Regions from separate parts of the Streptomyces sp. MI02-7b genome, predicted to be linked through region 2. Evidence: riboswitches for the same ligand, from Rfam matches in the RefSeq annotation. Region 2 holds a riboswitch; the other holds the start of a gene.
What was found. Region 2 has a riboswitch for thiamine pyrophosphate ahead of thiC (phosphomethylpyrimidine synthase ThiC). Riboswitches for the same ligand answer to the same signal wherever they lie in the genome.
Positions count from the first base shown of each region.

Region 1: it holds a riboswitch for thiamine pyrophosphate, as region 2 does, so the genes downstream of both, thiO (glycine oxidase ThiO) here and thiC (phosphomethylpyrimidine synthase ThiC) in region 2, are expected to answer to the same signal.

Region 1 is NZ_JARAWX010000014.1:16,338-23,846, reverse strand. Features, by position in the region: gene pknB (Stk1 family PASTA domain-containing Ser/Thr kinase) at 1-503, opposite strand, end outside; gene PV364_RS22970 (thiazole synthase) at 640-1,440, opposite strand; gene thiS (sulfur carrier protein ThiS) at 1,446-1,646, opposite strand; gene thiO (glycine oxidase ThiO) at 1,652-2,809, opposite strand; TPP riboswitch at 2,807-2,918, opposite strand; gene PV364_RS22955 (NAD(P)/FAD-dependent oxidoreductase) at 3,002-4,213, shown strand; gene PV364_RS22950 (Rv2175c family DNA-binding protein) at 4,314-4,679, shown strand; gene thiE (thiamine phosphate synthase) at 4,780-5,445, shown strand; gene metF (methylenetetrahydrofolate reductase [NAD(P)H]) at 5,567-6,484, shown strand; gene PV364_RS22935 (hypothetical protein) at 6,541-7,509, shown strand, end outside.
Region 2 is NZ_JARAWX010000020.1:128,851-136,359, forward strand. Features, by position in the region: gene PV364_RS29220 (SPFH domain-containing protein) at 1-526, opposite strand, end outside; gene PV364_RS29225 (hypothetical protein) at 683-883, opposite strand; gene PV364_RS29230 (YibE/F family protein) at 913-2,271, opposite strand; TPP riboswitch at 2,334-2,461, shown strand; gene thiC (phosphomethylpyrimidine synthase ThiC) at 2,453-4,219, shown strand; gene PV364_RS29240 (hypothetical protein) at 4,319-5,176, opposite strand; gene PV364_RS29245 (metallophosphoesterase) at 5,335-6,339, opposite strand; gene PV364_RS29250 (LacI family DNA-binding transcriptional regulator) at 6,566-7,509, opposite strand, start outside.

The DNA of each region.
Region 1 (7,509 bases), on a different contig from region 2:
GTGTGCGCGTCCACGGCCCTGACCAGGCCGAAGTCCGCCACCTTCACCCGGCCGTCGTCGCCGATGAGGACGTTCTCCGGCTTCATGTCGCGGTGCACCAGGCCCGCGCGGTGCGCCGCGCCGAGGGCCGCCAGCACGGGCTCCAGGATGTCCAGCGCCGCGCGGGGCGGCAGCGCGCCCCGGTCGCGCAGCAGGTCGCGGAGCGTGCAGCCGGCGATGTACTCCATCGCCAGGTACACGTACGAGCCGTCCGCGCCCTGGTCGTAGATCTGCACCACATTGGCGTGGTCCAGCCGCGCCACGGACTTCGCCTCACGGATGAAGCGCTCCACGAAGCCGGGCTCGGCGGCCAGTGCCGGGTGCATCACCTTCAGCGCGAGCACACGGTCCAAACGGGTGTCCAGTGCTCGGTAGACCGTCGCCATCCCGCCGACCGCGATCCGGGCCTCCACCCGGTAGCGGCCGTCGAGCGTGCGCCCGACCAGCGGGTCTTGAAGGGTCATATCCACAAACGTGCAGTTTACGGTGTTCGCCTTACCCGCTTGGGCTAACGCGGCAACGTTGTGTCGCGGTCGTGCGGTACCGACACGGAACCGTGACGCGGTGCTCCGGCCGCCCGCCGGACCACCGCGCGGCACCTCAGGCGCCGAAGGCCGGCCGCTCGGGGTCGAAGGCCGCGACGCCCTCGGACGGCGAGGAGGCCAGGGCGTGCCGGCGCCGCGGGATGCGCCCCGCGCGGTGGGCGAGGCGCCCGGCCTCCACGGCATGGCGCATGGCGTCGGCCATGAGCACCGGCTCCTGGGCCCGGGTGACGGCGGAGGCGAGCATGACGGCGGCGCAGCCCAGCTCCATCGCGAAGGCCGCGTCGGAGGCCGTGCCCGCTCCCGCGTCGAGGATCACCGGCACGGAGGCCCGCTCCACGATCAGCTCGAAATTGTGCGGGTTGCGGATGCCCAGGCCGGAGCCGATGGGCGATCCCAGCGGCATGACCGCGGCGCAGCCGAGGTCCTCCAGCCTGCGGGCCAGCACGGGGTCGTCGTTGGTGTACGGCAGCACCGTGAAGCCGTCGTCGACCAGGACCTCGGCCGCGTCCAGGAGCTCGACCGGGTCGGGCAGCAGGGTGCGCTCGTCCGCGATCACCTCCAGCTTCACCCAGTCCGTGCCCAGTGCCTCCCGGGCCAGCCGGGCGGTGAGGACGGCCTCGCCCGCCGTCCGGCAGCCGGCGGTGTTGGGCAGGACGCGGACGCCGTGGCGGGCCAGCACCGACAGCACGGAGCCCTTGACCGTGGGATCGAGCCGCCGCATGGCGACCGTGGTGAGCTCGGTGCCGGAGGCGAGCAGCGCCTGCTCCAGCACCTCCAGGCTCGGCGCGCCGCCGGTTCCCATGATCAGACGGGAGCCGAACGCCGTTCCTGCGATGGTCAGCGGATCGTCGGCCATGCGGGTCAGCCCCCCTGCACCGCGGTCAGGACCTCGACGCGGTCGCCGTCGCTCAGCGCGGTGGCGGGCCACTGCCCGCGGGGCACCACGGTCTCGTTGAGCGCGGCGGCGACACCGGAGGGGGCGGTGGTCAGCCCGGCGACCAGCCGGTCCAGCGTGAGGCCCGGCGTCACCTGGCGGGGCTCGCCGTTGACGGAGACGGTCATCGCGTTCATGCGTACTGCTCCTGAGGAGTGAATCGGCCGGGGGAGAAGGGGCGGGCCACCTCGGGCAGGTCGCCGCCGGTCAGCACCTCGGCCATCACGTCGCCGGTCAGCGGGGTGAGCAGCACGCCGTTGCGGTGGTGCCCGGTGGCCATGAGCAGGCCCTCCAGCGCGCTGCGGCCCAGCAGCGGGGCGTTGTCGGGGGAGCCGGGGCGCAGCCCGGCCACCGTCTCCACCAGCGGCAGCTCGGTGATGCCCGGTACCAGGTCGTGGGCGTCGCGCAGCAGCTCGTACACGCCGCCGGCCGTGACGGTGGTGTCCCAGCCCGTCTCCTCGCTGGTGGCGCCGACGACCAGCTCGCCGTTCTCCCGCGGCACCAGGTAGACATGGCCGCCGCGCACCACGGCGCGCACCGTGCGGGACAGGAAGGGCGCGTACGCCGCGGGCACCCGCAGCCGCAGGACCTGGCCCTTCACCGGGCGCACCGGCGGCAGCAGGCGCTCCGGCAGGCCGCCGAGCCGGCCGCTGCGGCTCCCGGCGGCCAGCACGGTCTGCCCGGCGGCCAGCACGCTGCCGTCGTCGAGCAGGACCCCGCGCGCCCGGTCGCCGGTGATGTCCACCCCGGTCACCGCCGCGCGGCGGAAGGTCACCCCGGACAGCTCGCAGGCCCGCAGCAGCGCGGCCACCAGCCGTCGCGGGTCGACCTGGTGGTCGCCGTCGACGCGCAGGCCGCCGCGCACGCCCGGCGCGAGCATCGGCTCCAGGCGGCGGCACTCGCGTCCGCTCAGCCACTCCGCCGAAAGCCCCAAGGAGGTCTGGAAGGCGTGCAGTTCGCGCAGTTCGGCGCGGTCGTCGGCGTCCAGGGCCACGGCGAGGGTGCCGCACGCCCGGTAGCCGGTCTCCAGACCCGTGGCCTCCTCCAATTCGGCCGTGAACGCCGGATAGCGGTGGATCGCGGCGAGGTTGAGGTCGAGCAGGGCCCGCTCGCCGTACTGCAGCTCGGTGACGGGGGCCAGCATCCCGGCGGCCACCAGGGCGGCGCCGCCGCCCGGATCGGGGTCGGCGACCACCGTGCGCAGCCCGCGCTGGGCCGCCCGCCAGGCGGTGACCAGGCCGATGATCCCGCCACCGATGACGACGGTGTCCGGCACGTCATGACGGTGCATCGGTGTACCGCTCCTCCCTTCGCCGGCATGACCCGGATCAGGTTCGTACGGTCGGCGGCCGGCCAGCCGCCCTCTCAGCCCGGTGCGCCGGGCTCCCGCGAGTGCATTCGTCCGCCACTTTAGTACGCACCACTGACGGCGAGTAGGGCGCCGGTACCGGGGTGCGCGCCGCGCGGCGTTACGGTGATCAGCGTGACCAGCAGCAGCGAGCAGCGCGTCGTCGTCGTCGGGGCCGGGATGGCCGGGGTGCAGACCGCCGTGTCCCTGCGGGAGCAGGGGTGGGGCGGCGCGATCACGCTGCTCGGCGCGGAGCGGCATCCGCCGTACGACCGGCCCCCGCTGTCCAAGGGCGTCCTCTTCGGCGCCGACGAGGGTCCGGGCGCGCTGCTGGACGTGGACTTCGGCGGCATCGGCGTCCAGCTGCTGCTCGGCCGGCACGCGAGCGCGCTGCGCCCGGACGAGCGCCAACTGCTCACCGACGCGGGCCCGGTGGAGTACGACAAGCTGGTCGTGGCCAGCGGCGCCGAGCCGCTGACGCTGCCGGGCAGCGAGGGCGTGCCCGGCGTGCACGTGCTGCGCACCCTGGACGACGCCGCCCGGCTGCGGCCGGTCCTGGAGGCGCGGAACACGGTCGTCGTGGTCGGCGCGGGCTGGATCGGCGCCGAGTTCGCCACCGCCGCCCGGCACGCGGGCTGCGCCGTGACCGTCGTCGAGGCCGCCGACCGGCCGCTGGCGGGCGTGCTGCCCGAGCGGATCGCCGACCGGATGCGCGGCTGGTACGCGGAGGCCGGCGTCGACCTGCGCACGGGCGCCGCCGTCGCCGGGGTCGAGCCGGGCGCCGTGCGGCTCGCCGACGGCAGCGTGATCGCCGCGGAGGCCGTCGTCGTCGGCATCGGCGCCCGGCCGGCGACGGGCTGGCTGGCGGGCTCCGGGGTCGACCTCGGCCCGGACCGGTCGGTCCTGGCCGACGACCGGCTGCGCACCTCCGTACCCGACGTGTACGCCGTCGGCGACTGCGCCTCCTTCCCCTCCGCCCGGTACGGGCAGCGGCTGCTCATCCACCACTGGGACAACGCGGTCCAGGGGCCCCGCACCGCGGCCGCCAACATCCTGGGCGGCGACGAGGTCTACGACCCCGTCCCGTACTTCTGGTCCGAGCAGTTCGGCCGCTTCGTCCAGTACGCGGGGTACCACGTCGACTCCGACGAAATGCTGCTGCGGGGCGACCCGGACGGCCTCGCCTGGTCCGTGCTGTGGCTGCGCGACGGTGTGCTGGTCGCCCTCTTCGCGGTGGGCCGTCCGCGCGACCTCGCCCAGGCCCGCAAGCTCATCGCGCGGGAGGCCCGGGTCGACCGGGCCCTGGTGGCCGACCCCGCCGTGCAGCTGCGGACCGCCGTCGTCTGACGGCCGCCGAGCCGCGCGGCCGGCCCCGCGGAACGCCCCGCATGCCCCTGGTGGACGCCACGAGTACCGCGGTACGGGTCCGGGATGGCACGCTTGTCCTGTGACCGAGATCGACGCAAAGATTGATGCCCTCGTACCCTCCTGGCTCAACGTCCCCGACATCGCCGAGCAGCTCGACGTGGAGGTGACCCGGGTCCGCCAGCTGATCAAGGAAGGGCAGCTCATCGCGGTGCGCCGCGGGGAGAACAGGGTGCTGATGGTCCCCGCCGACTTCATCGGCGACGGGAAGATCGTGAAGGGCCTCGCCGGCACGCTCAACCTGCTCAAGGACGACGGGTTCAGCGACGAGGAAGCCCTGGAGTGGCTGTTCACCCCGGACGAGAGCCTGCCCGGCACGCCGGTGCAGGCCCTGCGCGAGAACCGCGGGACCGAGGTGAAGCGCCGGGCCCAGGCGCTGGCCGTCTGAGCCGTTCGACCAGCGCACCCGGCGCGCCGAGCGCGCCCAGCGCATATCACCGCACGTACCGCTGGTACGGCACGTACCGCACCCGAGGGGGACCCACCGCATGAGCATCCGCGCGAGGCTCGCCGACGCCCGGCTCTACCTGTGCACCGACGCCCGCCGGCGCCAGGGCGGCATCGCGGAGTTCGCGGCCTTCGCGGACGCCGTGCTGGCGTCCGGGGTGGACATCGTGCAGTTGCGCGACAAGGGCATCGAGGCCCGCGAGGAGCTGGAGTACCTCGCGGTCCTCGGTGACGCGTGCCGGCGGCACGGCGCACTGCTCGCCGTGAACGACCGCGCGGACGTGGCGCACGCGGCCGGGGCCGACGTCCTGCACCTCGGGCAGGGCGACCTGCCGGTGCCGGCCGCGCGGGCGATCCTCGGCTCCGGCGCGGACTCCCCGGTCGTCGGACGGTCGTGCCACTCCGAGTCCGAGGCGGCCGCGGCCGCCTCGGAGCCCGGTGCGGACTACTTCTGCACCGGGCCGGTGTGGCCGACCCCGACCAAGCCGGGCCGCCCCGCGCCCGGGCTGGGCCTCGTCCGCTACGCGGCGGGGCTCGGCACGGACCGGCCGTGGTTCGCGATCGGCGGCATCGACCTGGACAACGCCGAGCAGGTGCTGGAGGCGGGCGCACGGCGGATCGTCGTCGTACGGGCCGTCACCGAGGCCGACGACCCCGGCGCGGCCGCCGCGGAGCTCGCCAAGCGGGTCCGCTCCTACACCGGCTGACCCCGCGGGCCGGCGGCCCGGACGGCCGACCGCTCGTCGGCCGGGCCCGGCGTGTCCAGGGAGTGAACATTTCCCCGCGTCCTGTTGGGGCCCTCCGGCCCCCGCGGCTAGCCTGAGGCGCATGGCCCTCGGAACCGCTTCCACCAGGACCGATCACGCGGTCACCATTCGTGAGCTGCTGGCCTCGGGGCAGCGCTCGTACTCCTTCGAGTTCATGGCGCCGAGGACCGAGAAGGGCGAGCGGACGCTGTGGGACGCCATCCGCCGCATCGAGGCGGTGGGCCCCACCTTCGTCTCCGTCACCTACGGCGCGGGCGGCACCTCGCGGTCCGGCACCGTCCGGGCGACCGAGCGCATCGCGTCCGACACCACCCTCACGCCCGTGGCGCATCTGACCGCGGTCGACCACTCCGTCGCGGAACTGCGCAACATCATCGGCCAGTACGCAGACGCCGGGATCCGCAACATGCTCGCGCTGCGCGGCGACCCGCCCGGCGACCCGATGGGGGAGTGGCAGCGGCACCCCGAGGGGGTGGACTACGCCTACGAACTCGTGCGGCTCATCAAGGAGTCGGGCGATTTCTGCGTCGGCGTCGCGGCCTTCCCGGAGATGCACCCGCGCTCGAGCGACTGGGAGAGTGATACGCGTCACTTCATCGAGAAGTGCCGCGCGGGCGCCGACTACGCCATCACCCAGATGTTCTTCGACGCCGAGGACTACCTGCGGCTGCGTGACCGGGTCGGGAAGGGCGGTTGCGAGACGCCCATCATTCCGGAGATCATGCCGGTCACGAACGTGCGGCAGATCGAGCGCTTCGCCCAGCTCGGCAACGCGCCTTTCCCGCCGGAGCTCGCGGACCGTATCCTCGCGGTCAAGGACGATCCGGCCGCGGTGCGGGCGATCGGGGTCGAGTACGCGACGGAGATGTGCCGGCGGCTGATGGCCGAGGACATTCCCGGGCTGCACTTCATTACCCTTAATCACTCCACGGCGTCGTTGGAAATCTACGAGAATCTGGGACTGCACCAGAGGTCGTGAGGGCGGAGCCGCCGCCCCGGTGGGCCGACGACGGTGAACGGTGAGGAAGTGCTCTCATGGCCTACACAGTGCTCTACATCGCCTTCGGCGTGGTCGCGCTGTGGCTGCTCGGCGAAGTGCTGCTCCAGTACAAGGCCCGGCTCAGGTGGCGGCTGCTCGCCTTCGCGGGATTCATGGGCGTCGTCCTCGGCGTCTACCTGCCGTCCGTCGTGGTGATCGTGCTGGGCGCGCTGGCCTTCGGCACCGGCCAGACCTTCGTGACGCTCTCCTACCGGCGGGGCTTCGTCGAGGGCTGGGCCCTCAAGGCCCCCAAGGGCGACGACCTCGACGACGACGACGCCGCCGACTCCGACGACGACCCGGCCGAGCCCGAGCCCGCCTCCCGGCGCGCCGGCGGACGCCGCGGCCGGGGCGGGCGCGGCGAGGCGGCCGAGGGCTACGGTGCCGAGTCCGTGACGCAGGGTCCGGCCGAGGAGCACAACTCCGGCGTGCCGGAGGCCGCCGGCGTCGGGCAGTCGTACGACGCCTACGCCGGGGCCCGGGGCGCCGGGGCGCCGGAGGCGCACGGCATGGACTCCACGCAGGTCTACCAGCCCATGCCCATGCACGAGGACAGCGGCGAGTACCCGACGTTCGACGGGCAGCAGCCCGGCTACACCCCCGACCCGTACACCAGTGGCGGCTACGAGGGCTACGGCACCACCGGCTACGGCGACTGGAACAGCGGGGCGCAGCAGCAGCCTGCCGCGGCCGCGTACGACGCCTACGGCCAGCCGCAGCAGACCGGCGGCTGGGAGACCCAGCAGGCCTATGGCACCTACGGCGGCTACCAGGACCCCTACCAGCAGGGGCAGCAGGGGCAGCAGGGCGCCGGAGCCCCGCAGCAGCAGGGGTACGGCTACGACACGCCCGCGGGGGGCGTCTGGGTGCCGCAGCAGGGCGGCGAGCAGCAGCCGTACATCCCGCAGCAGCAGAACTCCTACGACCAGCAGCAGCAACAGCAGCCGCACGAGCAGCAGCAGGGC
Region 2 (7,509 bases):
TGATCAGGCCGAGCTTCTCCATCTCCGAGCCCGACGCCGCCCGGGTCTCGGCGGTCAGCCGCTCCCGGTCGCGGATCATCTGCTCCACCGTCAACCCGCCGACGATGGACCGCAGATGACCGGCGAAGACGTTGTGCACCCGCTCGGCCATGAACTTCTGCTGGTCCAGGAAACGCCGCGCGGCGTTGGCGATCGACACGAAGTCGTCGCCGACCTTGAAGATCACCACGCCGTGCACCTTGAGCGGGATGCCCTGCTGCGTGACGCAGTCCACGTTCAGCTCGGCCTCGTTGAGGTCGAGCGACAGCTTCCGCACCACCTGGACACCGGGCATCACCAGCGTTCCGCGACCGGTGACGACGCGGAATCCCATGCCCTCCCCGACCCCGTCGGTACGGTGCTTGGAACCCGAGATGACCAGTGCCTCGTTCGGCTCGGCAACCCGCCACATGAGCCGGAACAGCACGACCACCACAATGAGAGCGACGAGCACCGCGCCCGCCGCGACGCCGATCACCATCGGCATACGCCCCCTTACGATTGGCCCCGATCGGGGCCGCGTACGGGAGTGTGCGCCTGCGCAAGACGCACCGGAAGATCCTGGCGCATCCTTGTCGCGTTCTTGATACGAACGGCTCCGTCCCCGTCAGCCGCCCCGTCGACTGCCCCTTCGGACGCCCCGTCAGCCGTACGCCGGCGCGACGTACACGGTCCGCGGCGGCAGGTACTCGACGACCACCACGACCGTGCCCTTCGCGATGCGCTCCCCCGCGGTCGCCGGGTACGCCAGGAAGGCCTCCGCACCCCCGCGGACCTGCACGATCACCTCGCCGACCAGCTCCGGGCCGACCGTGCCGGTCACCCTCCCCTGAAGCCCGATCACCTCGCCCACCCCCCCCGTACTCGCGCAGCTCAGCGCGCCCGCCGCCGGCGGCGCCCGCCGCCCGTGGGGACAGTGTCCCTCCCCGGGCGGTCCGCCGACACCACCAGCGCGGCCAGCGCGGTCGTCAGGGGCACGGCCACCACCAGCCCGATGCTGCCGACCAGGGTCCGGACGATCTCCTCGGCGACCAGCTCGCTGCCGGCCACCGCCAGCACGCCGCGCTGCGCGACGGAGAAGAGCAGCAGCAGGGGGAGCGCGGCGCCCGCGTACGCCAGCACCAGGGTGTTGACCACCGAGGCGATGTGGTCGCGCCCGATGCGCATCGCCGCCCGGTACAGCTTCCGCGGGCCGGCGCCCGGATCGGCCTCCCGCAGCTCCCACACGGCCGAGGTCTGGGTGACCGTCACGTCGTCCAGGACACCGAGCGAGCCGATGACGATGCCCGCCAGCAGCAGGCCGTGGATCTCGATGCCCGGGTAGAGGTCGTGGATCAGCCCGGTCTCGTCCGAGGTGTTGCCGCTCAGCACCGCCCAGTCGATGAACACCGATCCCAGCAGCGCGATCAGCAGCAGCGAGCAGAGCGTGCCGAGCACGGCCACCGAGGTACGGGCGTTGAGACCGTGGCACATGTAGAGCGCGATCAGCATGATGGCGCTGCCGCCGATGACCGCGACCAGCAGCGGATCGCTGCCGTGCAGGATCGCCGGGAGGATGAACAGCGTCAGCACCGCGAAGCTGATGATCAGCGCCACCAGCGCCAGGATCCCGCGCAGCCGTCCGACCAGGACCACCGCCGCCGCGAAGAGCCCGGCCAGCAGCCACAGCGGCAGCGACCGGTCCACGTCGGCGACCGAGTACTGCAACTCCTTGGGCGCGGCGGGCGCGTAGGTCAGCAGGACCTTCTGCCCCTGCGTGTAGTGCCGGGTCTGGCTCGGCTGCACGATCTCGGTGAAGGTACGGCCGGTGTCCTTGCCGGAGGTGACCTTGATGGTCGCCCGCTCGCAGATCGACGGGGCCGCCGACGGGGCGGGCGAGGGGCCGCCGGACGGCGTCGCGCCGGGCCCGCCCGGGCTGTTCGGCACCGCGTTGACGTCCGCGCACTTGACGTTCTCGACCCGCACCACGCGGCCCGACTGGGTCTGCTGGTCGAACCCGACGCCCGTGCGCTTGTGGGCCGGCACCCCGTTGGGCCAGAGCACCACCAGGCCGACCACCACCGCGGCGACGAACGGGATCAGCACCGCGGCGATGACCTTCCGCAGGTGCCGGGAGACCGGCGGCACGGGCCCGTGGCCATGGCTGTGCCCGTGACCGTGCCCGTGCCCGTGGTCACGACCGTGCCCGTTGCCGTGCTCGGGGGGCTGGGGTTGCGCATGAGGGGAGTCCACGCGCCGATCATCCCAAGGCCCACTGGTGTGCGCCGGAGAAGACCCGCTAGCGTGGTCGCACCTTTGCACACCGCGGGAGCTCGGAGCACCGGGCTGAGAGGGCGCTGAACGGCCGAGGGCCACCAGCTGCGCCGACCGCTGAACCTGTTACCGGGTAATGCCGGCGTAGGGAGTGGGTCTCATGACCATGCGCGATGCGAACGCGCGCGAAATCGGCTGGCACAAGGGCTATGTGACCGGGTCGCGCCCGGACATCGAGGTCCCCGTCCGCCGGGTGCACCTCACCAATGGCCGCGACGTGACGCTGTACGACACCTCCGGTCCGTACACCGACCCCACCGTCACCACCGATGTGCGCCGCGGCCTGGAGCCGCTGCGCGAGAACTGGATCGTCGCCCGCGGCGACACCGACGCGTACCCCGGCCGTCCCGTCCGCCCCGAGGACGACGGCATCAAGCACACCGCACCCCGCGGCGGGCTGCGCAATCTGGACGCCGTCTTCCCCGGCCGCCCGCGCCTGCCCCGGCGCGGACGGGAGGGGCGGGCGGTCACCCAGCTCGCGTACGCCCGGCGCGGCGAGATCACCCCGGAGATGGAGTTCGTCGCGATCCGCGAGGACGTCGCCCCCGAGGTCGTCCGCGAGGAGATCGCGGCGGGCCGGGCGGTGCTGCCGGCGAACGTCAACCACCCGGAGACCGAGCCGATGATCATCGGCAAGCGGTTCCTGGTGAAGGTCAACGCCAACATCGGCAACTCCGCCGTCACCTCCTCCATCGAGGAGGAGGTGGAGAAGATGACCTGGGCCACCCGCTGGGGCGCCGACACGGTGATGGACCTGTCCACCGGCCGCAACATCCACACCACCCGCGAATGGGTGCTGCGCAACTCCCCCGTCCCCATCGGCACCGTCCCCCTCTACCAGGCCCTGGAGAAGGTCGACGGCAGGGCCGAGGAGCTGACCTGGGAGATCTACAAGGACACGGTCGTCGAGCAGGCCGAACAGGGCGTCGACTACATGACCGTCCACGCGGGCGTCCTGCTGCGGTACGTCCCGCTGACCGCCCGCCGCAAGACCGGCATCGTCTCCCGCGGCGGCTCGATCATGGCGGCGTGGTGCCTGGCGCACCACAAGGAGAGCTTCCTCTACGAGAACTTCGAGGAGCTCTGCGAGATCCTCGCCGCCTACGACGTCACGTACTCCCTGGGCGACGGCCTGCGGCCCGGCTCCATCGCCGACGCCAACGACGAGGCCCAGTTCGCCGAACTGCGCACGCTCGGCGAACTCAACACCGTCGCGAAGCGGCACGGCGTGCAGACCATGATCGAGGGGCCTGGGCACGTCCCGATGCACAAGATCGCCGACAACGTGAGACTGCAGCAGGAGATCTGCGAGGAGGCGCCGTTCTACACCCTCGGTCCGCTGACCACCGACATCGCGCCCGCCTACGACCACATCACCTCCGGTATCGGCGCCGCGATGATCGCCTGGTGGGGCACGGCCATGCTCTGCTACGTCACCCCCAAGGAGCACCTCGGCCTGCCTGACCGCGACGACGTCAAGACCGGCGTGATCACCTACAAGATCGCCGCCCACGCCGCCGACCTCGCCAAGGGCCACCCCGGCGCGCAGGACTGGGACGACGCGCTGTCCGACGCCCGCTTCGAGTTCCGCTGGGAGGACCAGTTCAACCTGGCCCTCGACCCGGACACGGCACGGGCCTTCCACGACGAGACGCTGCCGGCAGAGCCGGCGAAGACGGCGCACTTCTGCTCCATGTGCGGCCCGAAGTTCTGCTCGATGAAGATCTCCCAGGACATCCGGAGGCAGCACGGCGGCACGGCCGAGGAGATCGAGGCCGGTATGGCGGGGAAGTCCAGGGAGTTCGCGGCGGCGGGCAACCGGGTGTACCTGCCGATCGCGGAGAGGGGCGGCGGGTCGGCCGGCTGACCCGGCCGCATCAGCGGAGGGGGCCCGCCAGGCGACCAGTCCCGGCGGGCCCGCCTCCGCGAAACCCACCGCGAACGGCTTGCCGCCGTCGTCCGAAGGTCAGTTGGGCGCGTGGTCGGGGCCGCCGTAGTCCGGGCTGGAGAAGTCGGGGCTGGAGAAGTCGGGACTGGTGAACCGGTGCCCGGGTTCCGGGGAGGACTCGGGGCCGGGGCTGGAGAAGTCGGGGCTGGAGTAACCCAGGCGCGGCATGCGGTGGTTGCCGTCGCCGCCCGGGCGGTCCGGAGGGGGCGGGGCGGAGTCGGCGGCCTTGGCCAGGGCCGCGTTCAAGAAGGGCTGGAGGCCGCGTTCCAGCAGGGCCCGGCGCCAGATCTCGCGCGCCGCCGCGATCTCGGGCGGTTCGTCGGGTGGGCGGTCGCTCTCGGCGGTGGGGTCGTTGCGCAGGGCCGTGAGGAGCAGGCCGATCATGCCGACGACGATGCCGCAGGCGGCGACCGCCGCGAAGAGCCAGCCGGCCTGGCGCAGCGGACCGGCGATGTTCGGCTCGGGGTGGCCGAGCGCCAGGGCGTAGCCCAGGACCAGGAAGATCACGGCGGCGGTGCCGGCGAGGACGGGTGTGAGGACGGCGACGATCGCGAACAGCCCGGCGCCCGAGCCGTCGGCGACGCCCGGTGCGGCGGCGGCGTACCCGATGCCGGAGACGGCGGCGACCCGCTGTTCGCGGCGTTGCTCGGACAGCGCCTCGCGGGCCTTGACGTAACTCTCGTACTCCGGGGCCGCGCAGGCGGAGATGGGCGCGGCGGCGCTGAGCGCCATGGTGCGCAACTGCTCGGTGTTGAGCGGGTTCCGGGCGTCCGCGAGGGCGGCCCGGGTGCTCTCCGAGTGCAGAGCCGTGTCGAGGACGCGCTCGAACTCCGGGCGGTCCTCGGTCAGCAGATGTGGAGCGCTGTTCATGTGCATCCCCCGATGCTCCGTCTCCGGTGCCGCCCCGAAGTCCGCGCTGGAGTTCCGGACCGGCTGGGCGGAAGCGGAGGAGAAGCTGCCTACGGATAACCCGATGGTAGAGCGCGGAGGTGACGGGGTGACAGAGTGTTTCCGGAAAATGGGGGTTTCGGGGGCTACAACGGCAGGCGTGCGACCAGGAGTTTGCCGTCCATGGTCACCCCGCCGTCCATCGCCACCGCGAGGTCGTCGGCGTAGACGTGCGGTCCCTCGATGACGGTGGTCCGGTCGGGGGAGTCCGCGGTGTACTCCCCGCCGACCTCGCCGAGCAGGTACGGGATGGGGCTGTGGCCGTGCACGACGCGCCGGCCGCCGTAGGTGTCCAGCAGTTCCCGTGCCGCCTGCGCCCCGGTCTCGCCGCGGAAGGCGAAGCGCCGGGTGAACTTGCGGAACAGCTCCCAGCACTCGTCGGCGTCGCCGCGCTGCAGGATGCCGGTGACCGTGTCGTTCATGGCGTCGATGGTGTCGCCGTACTCCAGGTACGCCGTGGTGTCGGAGTGCAGCAGGAGGTGGCCGTCGGCGAGGGCGGCCGCGTCCAGCCGGGACATCCAGGCGATGTGGTGGTCCTCGAGCCGCTCCATGTCGCTGGTCTGGCCGCCGTTGAGGCGCCAGGCGGCCAGGAAGGTGGCGGTGCCGGCGGCGGAGTTCACGGGTGTGTCACCGAAGCGGTGGGCGCCGTAGAGCAGCAGCTCGTGGTTGCCCATGAGGGCGCGGGTGTAGCCGCCGGCGGCGGCGGCCTCGGCGGACAGCTGCATGACCAGATCGATCACGCCGACGCCGTCCGGGCCGCGGTCGGTGAAGTCGCCGAGGAACCACAGCCGGGCGTTGCCGGCCGCCCAGTGGCCCTCGGAGTCGATCAGCCCGATCGCGTACAGGGCGTCGCAGAGCTCGCCGAGGTAGCCGTGGACGTCGCCGACCACGTAGAGCGGGCCGAGCGGCGGTTCGTCGGCGGCGCTGATGACCGGGAGGTCGCGCTGGGTGGGCGTGTACTCCTCGGGGAGCGGCGCCTCGTCGACGAGCGTGGGCTCGTAGCCGGACTGCGGGCCGGGAGGCGCCGGTGGCGCGCTCTGGGCCGCGGCCTGAGCACCCTGTGGACGCCCGCCGAACCCCGTGCCGAGCATGGGTCCCTGACCTGCCCCCTGAGTCATCGAACCCTCCACCGTCGCGCCGCCATCCGCCCATCATAGGAATGACGATGTCGCGACGTGACACACCTGGTGATAGCGATTTCATCTGGTCCGGACAAAACCCCCCGGGGCGGGCCCATCGTGCCCTGGAGGATACGGCTCCGCATCGGTGGGTCCGGGTGCGCGCCGCGGTGCCCCCGCTCCCCGCCGCTCGCGCGGCTCATCCCCCGGAGGGGCCCCGCGGCGGGTTCACCGTGGTGCGGGGGGAGCGCGGTTGGGAGGAGGTGCGGACGATGAGGTCCGTCGGCATGACCTGCTGCACCGGCCGGCCGTCGTCGACGCCTTCGATGGCGTCGATGAGCAGTTGGACGACCGCGGTGCCGATGCGTCCCGGTTTGAGGGAGAGCGTGGTGATGGGCGGCTCGGTTGCCGCGTAGACCATGCTCTCGCTGCAGCACACCAGCAGCAGGTCCTCCGGGACGCGCAGCCCGTAGCGGCGGGCGGCGGCCAGCAGGTCGGTGCCGTTGGGGTCGAAGAGGCCGTAGACCGCGTCGGGCCGGTCGGGGCGGGCGAGCAGCCGGTCGGCGGCGACGGCCCCGGCGCAGGGGTCGTGGGCCGGGTAGGACTCGACCACCGGTTCCTGCCCGATCCGCTCGCACCAGCTCAGATAGGCGCTGGTGGACAGCCGGGTGTAGGTGTCCGTGCTGGTGCCGGTGAGCAGGCCGATCCGGCGCGCGCCGGACTCGGCGAGATGGTCCAGGATGCCGAGCACGGCGGCCTCGTGGTCGTTGTCGACCCAGGCCTGGACGGGCAGGCTGCCGGCCGGGCGGCCGTCGCTGACCACGGGGATGCCCTGCCGGACCAGTTCGGTGACCATCGGGTCGTGGTCGGAGGGGTCGATCACGACGGTGCCGTCGAGCGCCACGTTGCTCCACACGTCGTGGCGGGACGAGGCGGGCAGGATGACCAGGGCGTAGCCGCGCGCGAGCGCGGCCGAGGTGGCGGCCCTGGCCATCTCGGCGAAGTACGCGAACTCGGTGAAGGTGAAAGGTTCTTCCCCGTAGGTGGTCACGGTCAGCCCGATGAGCCCCGACCGGCCGGTGCGCAGCGTTCGGGCGGCGGCCGAGGGCCGGTAGCCCAGCCGGTCGGCGACCTCACGGACGT